DNA from 3 places in the Halomonas sp. DP3Y7-2 genome. Region 1 is predicted to be linked to each of the others. Evidence: predicted binding sites of a transcription regulator. Region 1 holds the regulator's gene; each other region holds the start of a gene.
What was found. Region 1 encodes PhoB, which activates phosphate uptake and scavenging genes when phosphate is short. Its sites were predicted from a motif close to TGTCATANNNNTGTCANA; they were not measured.
Positions count from the first base shown of each region.

Region 2: the regulator PhoB is predicted to act here: its motif matches at 2,291-2,308, upstream of KUV45_RS12055 (DUF6482 family protein).
Region 3: the regulator PhoB is predicted to act here: its motif matches at 2,449-2,466, upstream of KUV45_RS10275 (PstS family phosphate ABC transporter substrate-binding protein).

Region 1 covers NZ_JAHVKJ010000001.1:362,346-366,559, reverse strand. Annotated here, with positions in the region: gene KUV45_RS01565 (YnfA family protein) at 1-288, shown strand, start outside; gene phoR (phosphate regulon sensor histidine kinase PhoR) at 347-1,660, opposite strand; gene phoB (phosphate regulon transcriptional regulator PhoB) at 1,750-2,439, opposite strand; gene ubiA (4-hydroxybenzoate octaprenyltransferase) at 2,551-3,444, opposite strand; gene KUV45_RS01545 (chorismate lyase) at 3,679-4,214, opposite strand, start outside.
Region 2 covers NZ_JAHVKJ010000008.1:557,331-561,544, reverse strand. Annotated here, with positions in the region: gene hutU (urocanate hydratase) at 1-288, shown strand, start outside; gene KUV45_RS12065 (YchJ family metal-binding protein) at 463-819, opposite strand; gene KUV45_RS12060 (glutaminase) at 972-1,904, opposite strand; gene KUV45_RS12055 (DUF6482 family protein) at 2,439-2,828, shown strand; gene hrpB (ATP-dependent helicase HrpB) at 2,892-4,214, opposite strand, start outside.
Region 3 covers NZ_JAHVKJ010000008.1:103,035-107,248, reverse strand. Annotated here, with positions in the region: gene pstC (phosphate ABC transporter permease subunit PstC) at 12-1,268, opposite strand; gene KUV45_RS10275 (PstS family phosphate ABC transporter substrate-binding protein) at 1,376-2,389, opposite strand; gene KUV45_RS10270 (sulfite exporter TauE/SafE family protein) at 2,648-3,406, opposite strand; gene KUV45_RS10265 (Bcr/CflA family multidrug efflux MFS transporter) at 3,403-4,214, opposite strand, start outside.

The DNA.
Region 1 (4,214 bases):
GCCGAGATCGCCGGCTGCTTCGCGGTATGGCGCTGGTGGAGGGCGGATGGTGCGGCCTGGTGGCTGTTGCCCGGTCTGTTCAGCCTGGCGCTGTTTGCCTGGCTGCTCAGCCAGGTAGACGCTGACTATGCTGGACGCGCCTTTGCCGCGTACGGCGGCGTGTATATCGCGGCATCGTTGGGCTGGATGTGGTGGGTGGAGCAGCGCCCCCCCGATCGCTGGGACATGATGGGGGCGGCGCTTTGCCTGGCGGGCGCTGCGGTTATCTTGCTGGGTCCCAGGAGCTGAAAAGACACAGTGATGCCAGCCTGGCTTAAAGCGGGGCTGGTGTGTCCCTGGGTCGGGGTCAGGGCGAGGCGGCCGTCTGGCGGTTTTCCTGCACTCGGCTCGAGGGGAAGATACAGCGGAAGGTGGCGCCTTCACCCGGATGTGAGTCGATGTCGAGGCGCGCATCGTGGCGCAGCAGCACGTGCTTGACGATGGCGAGGCCTAGTCCGGTGCCACCGGTTGCCGTGCTGCGTCCCTTGTCTACCCGATAGAAGCGCTCGGTGAGGCGCGGAAGGTGCATCGGGTCGATGCCGTCGCCGTCGTCCTCCACCTCAAGACAGGCGCCATCACCGTAGGCCCGCCAGCGTAGCTGGATACGTGCGCCATCGCCGGCATAGCGCACGGCATTGAAGGCCAGGTTGGAAATGGCACTGTGAATTTCCTTCTCACTGCCCTTGAGCCCACGCGGATCGTCGATGGACACCTCGATCTGCTGGCGCCCACCAGACAGCGCCTGTGCATCTCGCTTGACGGTCTGCAACAGAGTGGTGGGGTCGAGCCGCGTGTGGTCATCGCCGCCCTGATCGTTTTCCAGTCGCGACAGCAGCAGCAGATCATTGACCAGGTTCTGCATCCGACGGGTCTGGTTCTGCATCTGCGCCACCCCCTTGCCGAGCCGTTCGGGCAGCATGTCGGCCATGTCGCCGTAGGTCTCGAGATAGCCGGTCAGTACCGTCAGTGGCGTGCGCAGCTCATGGGAGACGTTGGCCACAAAGTCTCGGCGCATCTGTTCCAGGCGATGCAGGCGTGTGATATCGCGCGCCATGACCAGGCGTTCATCGTCACCGTACAGGGTGATCTGGAACTGCAGGATCATGTTCTCGTCGATGGGCGATGGCAGGCTCAGCGGCTCACGATAGTCCCGCTCGTTGAAATAGCCGACGAAGCGCGGATCACGCAGCAGGTTGGTGATATGTTGACCACGGTCCAGCGCCGGCTTCAGGCCTAGCATGCGCTCGGCAGAGCTGTTCCACCATTCGAGATCGCCATGGCGATCCAGCATGACCACACTGTCGCGCATCGCTTCAGAGGACTCCTGGATACGCTGAAGCGTTGAGCGCAGGCGTCGTTGGGTAATGCGCTGGCCCTTCTGGTAGCGATAGAGTCGATCAAACAGCTCGCCCCACAGACCGCTGGCGGTAGGAGGTTCCTGCTGGGGACGATGGGTCAGCCAGTCGTGCATGGCGTGCAGGTTGCGCAGATGATAGGCGAGACCAAGCGTCAGGCCCGCTCCGACGCCGACACTCGTCAAGGAAAAGGGCCAGCCCAGCAGGGCGCCGATGCCGACCAGCAGGGTCAAGCGCCAGACTTCTCGTCTCCACAGTCGACCCACGTCAGCTCCTGGCTCCGTTCACCTATGTCCTCCTGTCTGCCGCCAGCCGTACAGGCGCTATCAAGCCTGCGTGGAAGGGAGGCAAGACGTCACATCTTGGCCGAAAAACGGTAGCCGGTGCCGCGCACGGTCTGGATCAGCTGCTGATGTGGCTCGCCAAGGGCCTTTCGCAGGCGGCGAATGTGCACGTCGACGGTGCGTTCCTCGACGTAGACGTTGCCACCCCAGACCTGATCAAGCAACTGGCCGCGGGTGTAGGCGCGTTCCTGGTGGGTCATGAAAAACTGCAGCAGGCGGTATTCGGTGGGCCCCATGTCGAGCGACTTGCCGTCGACGCTGACGCGGTGGCTGACAGGATCGAGCTTGAGCCCGTCGACTTCCACCGGGTCTTCAACGCCGCGGGGAGTGGCACGACGCAGCACCGCTTTTAGACGGGCGACCAGTTCCCGGGGAGAGAACGGCTTGGTGATGTAGTCGTCTGCACCTGCTTCAAGCCCCTGAATCTTGTTGTCCTCCTCACCCTTGGCGGTGAGCAGGATGATCGGCAGCTCGGCGGTGGTTTCTTCCCGCTTGAGGCGGCGTGCCAGCTCGATGCCACTGGTTCCGGGCATCATCCAGTCCAGCAGCAGCAGGTCTGGCTGATCGTCCACGATAATCGCGTGAGCCGCCTGGGCATTGTCGGCCTCGAGGACCCGGTAGTCGGCCATTTCCAGAGCCACCGCGATCATTTCGCGGATGGGCGCTTCGTCGTCGACGATCAATACGGTCTTGGCTGTCATCCCGGGCCTCTTGTTCAGGGTCTTCCTATCAACGGTGACAGATGACACCACGTCAATGTGACATTTAGATGACATTGGCCGACCTGTCGAGCCCTCGTCAGCTCGACAGGGTCATCCCAGGTCGGGATAGAGACTCAGCGCCAGGCCGGCAAACAGCAGCAGGCCCGACCAGTGATTGTTGAGAAAGGCCTGGAAGCAGCGATCGCGATCACGCTCCTTGATGAGTTTCTGCTGGTGGATAAAGGTAGCCGCCATGGCCAGCCATCCCAGCCAATAGAAACCGCCGATATTCAGTAGAGCGCCCGCCCAGGCCAGCAGGCCCAGCGTTGCCAGCTGCAGCAGCGCGATGATGCGAGTGTCCCAGCGACCAAACAGCACTGCGGTCGACTTGATGCCGATCTTGAGATCATCGTCACGGTCCACCATGGCGTATTCGGTGTCATAAGCCACCGTCCACAGTACATTGGCGGTGAACAGGATCCAGCCGACCGTGGGTACCTCGCCCAGCACGGCACCGAATGCCATGGGAATCGCCCAGGAAAAGGCCGCCCCCAGCACCACCTGGGGAAAGTGGGTGTAGCGCTTCATGAAGGGATAGCTGGCGGCCAGCACGGCGCCGATCAGCGACAGCCATACGGTAAAGCCGTTGGTCAGCCAGACCAGCACGAAGGCCGCTGTCAGCAGACCGACGAACAGGACCTTGGCTTCCTGCTCGCTGATACGCCCAGTCGCCAGAGGGCGGTGTTTGGTACGTTTGACGTGACCGTCGAAATGGCGGTCCGCATAGTCGTTGACGACACAGCCTGCTGCTCGCATCAGGTAGACGCCAGCGACAAAGATCAGCAGCGTGTCGCGGGCGGGAATGCCGTCCGCCGCTACCCACAGCGCCCACAGTGTTGGCCACATCAGCAGCCAGGTGCCGATGGGGCGATCCAGACGCATCAGCGCCAGGAAGTCGGGAATTCGGGCGAGGCGTCCGGGGGGACGCAGCAGGGAGCGGTCCATCGTGGTCTCTCGAGGGCTAGTGGAAAGTCGCTGTCACAGGCATCGTGGCGGGCACGCTTCTGTCGTGTCCGCATCCGCTGGTGTGGCGTTGAGCGTCGAAACAAGACGAGACAGTTCATCCATGGGTGTCGCCGGGAGCGACCATTTACTGCCAGGTCTGGTCAGCGCTTGTCGACATGACGGACCAAGCCTAGCGCGGGGAGACGGGCGTGACCAGTACAGCGCGGTCGCTGTCTAGCCTGGGGACGGGTCCAGAGACAGCGCCTCGGCCATGGCGGGCAGAAAGCTCTCTTGCACCAGCATCACCCAGCCCCCGTGGCAAAACAGAGAGCGCCGTTGCCAGATACCGCGGTATCCGTGGATAGGACGAGATATCCGGCTGATCTCGATCGGGCTGCGGCGAAGATCCGGCTGCTGAAACAGCCAACTGCCCAGCGAGTTTTCGCCAAGGCCAGCAAAGGGCGCCTGTTGATCGCTCACCCATGGTGCCGCTGAGCGTGCCACCACCCAAGGGTCCTCGTCGACGCACAGCGCGACCTCGCGCAACCAGGCCTGCTGGCCGGCCGCCAGTCCCAATGCCTCGGCCTCGTCCGGCCAAGGCTGTCCCAGGTACTGGTCGAGCAGACGCACGTGAAAGCGTCCCTCGCCAGCGGCCGCCATCAGTCTCTCCGTCAGTGAGTCGCGGGAAGCCAGCCACTCCAGCCAGCGCTCAGAGATGGTATGCGACGATGCGGGGATGTCGCGCCACTCGGGAGTCGATCGCGGGCACT
Region 2 (4,214 bases), on a different contig from region 1:
GGCAGCGACGCGGTATCCGACTGGCCGCTGCTGAACGCCCTGGCCAACACGGCCGGCGGCGCGACCTGGGTGTCACTGCACCACGGCGGCGGTGTCGGCATGGGCTTCTCGCAGCACGCGGGCGTGGTCATCGTTGCCGATGGCACCGATGACGCCGATGCTCGCCTGGCCCGCGTCCTGCGCAACGACCCGGCCAGCGGCGTCATGCGCCACGCTGACGCCGGTTACGAGTCCGCCAAGGAATGCGCCCGCGAAAACGGCCTCGACCTGCCGATGCTCAAGGACTGAGCACCTGCGGGCGGCACGTACGCCGTCCGCTAACCTGCAAAAGGCCGCCCGAGGGCGGCCTTTTGCGTTGCTGTGGGATAGTTGCTGTGGGATAGAGGCATGCAGCGGATGCCTTTAGCCGAAACGCCCAACATGCCGCCGCAGCGAGGACCCTCGATGCAACGACCATGAATGTCAGGCGCAGCACTGCTTGAACTTCCGCCCACTGCCACAGGGGCAGCTGTCATTGCGTCCCGGCTTGAGTCTGGTGACACTGGGCTCGCCATCCAGGTAGACCCAACGCTGCTGGTAACGAACGAAGCGTGAGCGCTCTTCCAGCACTCCCCAGCGCTGCCGTGCACGCGGTCCGTCTGCGAAGGTGGCACGAAAGTGCACCCAGCCCGCATCGCCCTCTTCACCGCTGTCCAGGACCTCAAGACGCTTCCAGCAGGTGTCTGAGGTGCCCATCTCCTGTGGGCAGCAGTCCGGGTGCCAGCTGTGGCGCAGATAGTCATCGAGCCCCAGCGAGAAGGCACTATAACGGGAGCGCATCAGCGCCTCGGGACTGGTCGCCGTGCCTCCCTGGTGCAGTGGCTGACAGCATCGGCGAGTGCCAGGCCGCTTCCGCAGGGACATGCAGAGGCATTCGATGTGGCCATGTCAGGCTCCTTGTAACGATGGATCTTGGTCCATGGGGCCATCCTTCAGGCAAACACAGACCAGCCGGTCGCCTTCGACAGGCCTTCCAGTGCGGCCGTGCCCTTGAGCGAATTGCCATAACGGTCGAGCCCGGGAGACCACACCGCAATGGACGCAACGTTCGGGACGACCGCCATGATGCCACCGCCGACGCCGCTCTTGCCCGGAAACCCGACGCGATAGGCGAAGTCGCCGGAGCCGTCGTAGTGACCACAGGTCATCATCAGCGCGTTGATGGCCCTGACCCGCTCGATACCAATCATCCGCTGACCTTCGAAGCCGCCGCACAGAAATCGGGTCGCCCGCGCCAGCTGGGCGGTGGACATCTCGATCGCACAGTGGTGGAAATAGGTGCCGAGCACCCGGTCACAGTCGTTGGTGAGGTTGCCGCAGGAGCGCAAAAAATAGGCCAGCGAGAAGTTGCGGTCCCCGGTGGCGTGTTCCGAGCGGGCCACCTGCTCATTGATATGGATGTCATCGTCGCCGGAGGCTTCGCGCAGAAAGCGCAGAATCTCTCCCAGGGTGTCTCGAGGCGCGTTGCGCCCGAGCACTGCGTCGGTGGTGACGATGGCACCGGCATTGATGAACGGGTTACGCGGGATGCCGTCTTCCATCTCCAGCTGGACGATGGAGTTGAAGGCACGCCCGGAGGGCTCCCGTCCGACCCGCTCCCACAGGCCTGCCCCCAGTCGCCCAAGCGCCAGGGCCAGGGTGAAGACCTTCGAGACGCTCTGGATCGAGAAGCCGGTGTGGGCATCACCTGCGTGATATTCACGCCCATCGCAGGTACAGATGCTGATGGCAAACTGCTGGGGGTCGATGCACGCCAGTTCAGGAATGTAGCTGGCGACGTTGCCCCACTGGTCACTGGCTCTAGCCTCGCGGTCGAGGGTCTCGACCAGTGATTGCAGTTGCTTGGGCGTCAGGGTGTTCCCCATGGGCATGACTCTTGGTGACTGGGCTTGTGGTGACTGGGCGTATGCTGACAGAGCTGGTGATCACATGGCGCTTGATCGCGAGACGTCGATACCGAGGCCACTTCTCGCCACGCCAGGCAGGACAGATTCGGCAAAGCCGGCGATGGTGGCGACAGGGCGCCCGACTGTCAACGCCTCAGCGCTCTCTCGCGACCGTGATCAAGGTCGTGCCGGGTGGCGATCTGGTGGCTACCGGGTGGATGACGGAGTGGCGCCCATGCGACCAGGCATGTACATTTCCTGTACACATACTATACAAAAAATCACTTGAATCCCATTATTGGCTGTCGCTGACAGCCTATACCCGGCCCATGGCCATCCACCAGCCCAGCCCCGGAGCCCTTCATCGTGACAAGGCCGGGACAGTATCACCAGGCGACAGTGGAACAGGTCGACAGTAAAAGAGAGATACCTCAACGCCGGGCGCGCACAAGACGCCAGCCACGCACGACGCCACCTACGCACGACGCCACCCACAGAGAGAGAGAGACGATCATGCCATTCTCCGAGGACCGCACCAGCGATCTCCCCGCGGACGCCACATCCGCCGTCCACTCGCTTCCCGACACCCTGACCCTGACAGGCCTGACGGCGCTGACGGACCGTTCCCCCACTATCGAGATCCACTCCATCGATATGGGCTTTTATCTGGTCAGGATTCACCTCGACGATCAGATGGCGCTGCTGGTCGATGACGCGGGTGACCCTTGGCGTTTTACCGGCACCGCGTGGATCAGTCGCACTCTCGCTCCACTGGGGTTCACCCACGCCACCCTGACCTGGGCAGAGGTCACCGACGAAATGGTCGGTCAGACGACGTCCCCGGCGCCCTTGGCGGAGGTCATCGCCCACGGTACGCGGATTGCCCTGAGCACTCACCATTGACAGCTCCTGCGGCCATCGGGCCCTCTAGCCCTGCCCACCGACGTCAGCCGCCAGGTGGTGCCGTCACGTCTTGCCCAGGCGTGCCTTGGTCAGCGAGGTCGCCTGAGCCGTCAGCGGATCCTCAGGCCAGGGGTGCTTGGCATATCGACCGCGGTTCTCCTTGCGCACCTCGGGATAGACATTGCGCCAGAAGCTCGCGAGATCCATGGTCGTGGCGAGGGGGCGACGGGCCGGGGACAGCAGCTCGACACGCACCGGCACCCGTCCTTCGGCGATTCGTGGCGTCTGTTGCCAGCCGAACAGCGCCTGGAGTTTTGCGGCGAGCACCGGCACCACACGATACGCCTCGCCAGGCCCATCATCTGGCAGTTGCGCAAGGTGTTGAGAAGACGGTTGAGACGGGTTCGCCTCAGCGGCTTGCCCTACCCATCCCTCGCATTCGTAGCGCAGGGAAGCGCTGTCGCCACTGGGCAGCGTCAACCTGGTCGGTGCCAATTCGTCCAGACGACTGGCCAGCGGCCAGGGCAAGCGCTCGCGCAGGAGCTGCTCCCACGGCAACGCATGCACCTGCTCCATCCGCGTCAGTCCTTCCAGATGGGGCCCAAACCACTCGTCCAGCTCAGCTTTCAAGGTTTCGTCGTCCAGCGCAGGCCACTGACCATCGTGGCTTTGACGCAGCAACGCCACCCGCCGCCGCAGCGCCTCAGCGGCGTCATTGAGCGGCAGGCGTTCGGCGTCGTGGATGGCTTGCAGCAATGCCTGACGACAGGCAGCGGGGCCTGGGGGGCCCTGCAACGGACGGCGCGCCAGCACCAGCGCGTCGATACCCCGTACCTGTTCTGCCTCGAGGCGCCCCGCGTCGGCGTTCCATTCGACCCGTTCACGCCACTCGGACAGTATCGGCCACTGGGCCACCAGGGCCGACTCATCGGTGCGCACTGCCCGATAAAGCCTGCTCTCCCGGGCGCGACCGTCAAGCTCCACCGCGATTAGCCAGGGGGCATGGGCCAGGGGCTGATCCTGGGGCAACGTCACCAGCCCGCCAGAGCGCAGTCGAAACCGCCCCGCCGCTACCTGCTGAGCCACCCGATCGGGAAACGCGTGCAACAGCATGCGAGCCAGCGCGCCGTCACCCGCTCGTTTCGCTGCAGACAGCGAGACACCCGCGCGAGCACACAGCCGCTTGGCTTCTCGCTGCCAGTGGGGGTCTGGGCGTGAGTCATTGAGTAACTCGGTGAATACCGCTTCGAGGTCCAGCTGACGGCCGTTACCCTGACGCCCTTCAAGCCAGGCGGCTAGCGCGCAGGCAAGGGCCAGCGAGGCCTCGTCACGCTGGCTCGCCCACTCCAGCATCCCCGCCAGACGGGGCGATGTGGGCCAACGGCC
Region 3 (4,214 bases), on a different contig from region 1:
GGCTCCACGGCTTACAGGTTGTTGACGCGATACTTTTCGCGGAAGCGACGAATCATGATCACCGACACCAGGTTAAGGCTCAGCGTCACGACGAACAGCACCAGGCCAAGGGCAAAGGCTGACAGCGTCTCGGCACTGGCGAATTCCTGGTCACCGGTCAGCGCGGCCACGATGCGCACGGTCACGGTCGTCATGTCCTCGAGGGGGTTGGCCGTCAGGTTCGGGCGCATGCCGGCTGCCATAACCACGATCATGGTTTCGCCCAGGGCGCGGGACACCGCCAGCAACGACGCCGAGATGATCCCGGGGAGTGCTGCCGGGACGACGATATCGCGGATCATTTCGCCCTTGGTCAGGCCAAGTGCCAGCGACCCTTCGCGCATGCTGTTGGGGACCGAGTTGATGACGTCATCCGACAGCGAGGAAATGAACGGAATGATCATGATGCCCATGACGATCCCCGGGGCCAGGGCGTTGTTGAACGACGCCTCTACACCGAAGAAGCCAGCAATCCCGACGATGATCGGCGCCACCGTAATGGCAGCGAAGAAGCCGTACACCACCGTGGGGATACCGGCCAGGACTTCCAGCACCGGCTTGGCAAAGGTACGCACCTTGGGCGGCGCATATTCAGCCATGTAGATGGCAGCCAGCAGGCCGATGGGAATCGCCACCAGCATTGCGATGAAGGTAATCATGAAGGTGCCGGCAAACAGCGGCACGGAACCAAACTGCGCGGCGCTGGCGCCTTCTTCTGCACGACCTGCCGCCGCCAGGAAGCTGGCGCCCGGATTCCAGGTCGTACCGGTAATGAAGTCCCAGAAGCTCTGCATCTGGAAGAAACGGATCGCCTCGAAGACGATCGACAAGAGGATCCCCAGGGTCGTGAAAATGGAGATCAGCGCGGCGCCGGCCAGAAAGAAGCGGATCACCCGCTCGATCGCCTGACGCGCGTGAAAGTCGGGACGCACCATGGCGACACCGATCACCAGACCGGCGCAGGCAACGACCAGACTACCTGCCAGCAACAGCAGCGGCGGAATCTCGGCGCCCACGAGCAGCATGACAAAGCTACCGACAGCGCCTACCGCCAGAGCCGGACCCGCCGTGGACATGACGGTGAACCAGCCGTACTGATCGGGCTGGGCGTACATGGAGGTGCCTGAGGCTCGGACCCTGGCCGCCTTGCCGCGGGCCAGGAAGTAGGCGATCAGACCGAGCAGAAGCAGCGAGCCGCTGAACATCGCCAGGAGTTGATTGGTCTGCATGGGTGTCTCTCGGAGTTATGTGCCAAAACGAGCGCATACTCGCTGGAACGTGTACCGGCCGACACCCTGTCGAGGATGCCGGCCGGCGTGATCGGGACCCGGGTCCCTTACTTCAGGTCGGCCAGCTCGAGGCTAGTCTGGCTCTCGACGGCGCTGCGAGCCTCTGCACGATCCGCCTCAGGGGCCGGAATCAAGCCAATACCCTTGAGGTAGCCGATGTCACCGACCATCTGCTCGCTCATGAAGGTGTTGGCGTATTCGTACATCGCCGGCACGTCATCGGCGTGCTGGTTCTTGATGTAGAAGAACAGCGAGCGCGACACCGGGTACTCACCGCTGCCGATGGCATCGGGGGTCGGTGCGACACCGTCGATGTTGGAGCCGATCAGGGTGTCGGCGTTCTCTTCCAGGAAGGAGTAGCCGAAGATGCCGAAGGCCGCTGTGTTCTCGGCCAGGCGCTGAACGATCAGGTTGTCGTTCTCGCCGGCGTCGATGAAGGCGCCATCAGCACGGATGTCGGTGTAGCCCTCACCACCGTAAGCGTCCATTTCCTCGGAGACCGCTTCCATTACCAGCTCAGCGAAGGCATCGCGAGTACCGGAGGTGGTGGGCGGACCGTAGACGGCGATCTCGCGATCCGGCAGGGACGGGTCGATCTCGCTCCACTTGGTATAGGGGTTGTCGACCAGCTCACCGTCAACCGGCACCTTGGCGGCCAGGGCCATGAACATCTGCTCACGAGTCACGTCCATGGCGTCATTCTGGGCGGACTGGGCGAAGGCGATGCCGTCATAGCCGATGAAGGCTTCGGTGATGTCGGTCACACCGTTGGCTTCACAGGTCTCGAACTCGGAGGTCTTCATGCGACGCGAGGCGTTGGTGATATCCGGGGTATCGTCACCCACGCCGGAGCAGAACAGCTTCAGACCACCACCGGAACCGGTGGATTCGATGACCGGCGTCGGGAAGTCGGTAGTCGCGCCGAACTCTTCTGCCACGTAGCTGGCGAACGGGTAGACAGTGCTGGAGCCCACGATGCGGACCTGGTCACGTGCCTGAGCGACACCCACCACGCCCATGACGGCAGCAGCGATAGCGGTGGTCTTGAGGATGCGATTCATGGAGAAGTCTCCTGATGATGAGATGGTCAACCTTCGCGATGCACACAATGCCGCAGAAAAATGACAGCTTCATGACAGCTCACCTCGAAACGCAATATGCCCTACCACGCAATACCTGACAGGCGTGTCCCAACGGCTGACATTCCGTCTCGGCTCCCGAGACACCGGTCGCCACACTTCCCCCGCCCTCCCCTAAAAAAACGCCGCCCGTCGCCTTGCGGCAGCGGGCGGCGTTGTCGCCGGCGCGATCAGAGGGGATCAGCTCAGCAGCAGTCCAATCGCCGCCGCAGCGCATAGGGTCAAGGATGCCCCTTGCAACAGCCGTCTCGGCAGTCTTGGCGCCAGCGCGGCCCCCAGCCCATGGCCCACCAACACCATCGGCAGAAAGCTCAGGCTGACCGCCAGCAACCACAGCGGCACCTTGCCCACGGCGGCAAGGCTTGCCAGCGTCATCAGCGACGATATCAGGAAGAAGGCCGCCAAGTTGCCCCTCAACCGATCCATCGGCATGCCATGCATCAAAAGGACGATGGGAGGACCTCCGATCGCCGCGACGGCGCCAAAGATTCCCGAGAGAAATCCCGCACCGAACAGCGAGCTGCGGTTGACCGGCAGGCGGAGCTTGAACAGGGTGACCAGCACGGCGAACAGCACGATGGCGGCGATCATGACTTCAAGGGTTGCCATGGGAGCGATCAACAGCAACCACACCCCCAGCAAGGTGCCCGGCACCTTGCCGACCAGCGCCATGGAGATGTCGCCCATCGCCACTTCGCGACGATAGCGCCTGACCACCAGGCACGACACCAGAAAGCCGTAGACCACCAGCACCACCGGCACCATGGCGGGAGCCTTCAGCAGTATCAGTGGCGCCCCGACCACCGCCATGCCAAACCCGGTGGTGCGCTGTACGAAGCACCCGAGTGCCAGCACCCCGCCGACCCACAGCCAGGTACCAAAGGTCAGTTCACTGAGCGCCCACCACTGCAGCAGGCAGCCCCATGCTGCATCGATCACGACACCACCTCATCGAGCTTGGGGGGCCGTCCCGCCAGCAAACGCAGCCCCACATTCCCGATCAAGGCGACCGTGACCATGGCGATGACCATCGGCCAGGCCGAGTCGATTTCAAAGGCCGTGACCAAGGCACCGGACAGTGCGGCGCTGCTGAACTGGATGCTGCCCAGCAGCGCCGTGGCCGTGGCACTCATATGACTGAAACGCTCCAGCAGCGAGGAGATGGCGTTGGGGGAAATAAGGCCGACCACCCCAAGAAAGGTCATCACCAGCGGCACGACCGTGTAGATCGAGTCCAGTCCGGTGGCGACCAAGGCCATCAAGCCGCAGGCCGCGACCAGCTGAATCGCCAGGCCCAGCCGTAGATTCTGCTGTGGGGTGCGCCTGCGCAGCAGCCGGATATTGACGCGATTCGACAGCGCCATGATCACGACATTCGCTCCAAACACAAAGGGGTAGGCTGCCGGCGACAGCCCATAGTGTTCCATGTACAGGAAGGGCGACGACGTCACAAAGGCGAAGATTCCCGCAAAGGACGCCGCGACAGCAAGGATGTAGCCCATGGCCCGACGATCGACCAGCACACTGAGATAGTTGCGCAGCACCTGCCGTGGCGATGCCACCGGCGCGTCCTCTGGGCGAGTCTCTGGCAGAAAGGCACCCAACAGCCACATCAGGAAGGCGGCATAGACGGCCAGGAAGACAAAGATCAGCCACCAGTCCGCCACATACAACAGCAGACTGCCGACCATGGGCGCCACCAGTGGCGCCAGCATCAGAATCATGGCCATGGTCGACATCACCTTGG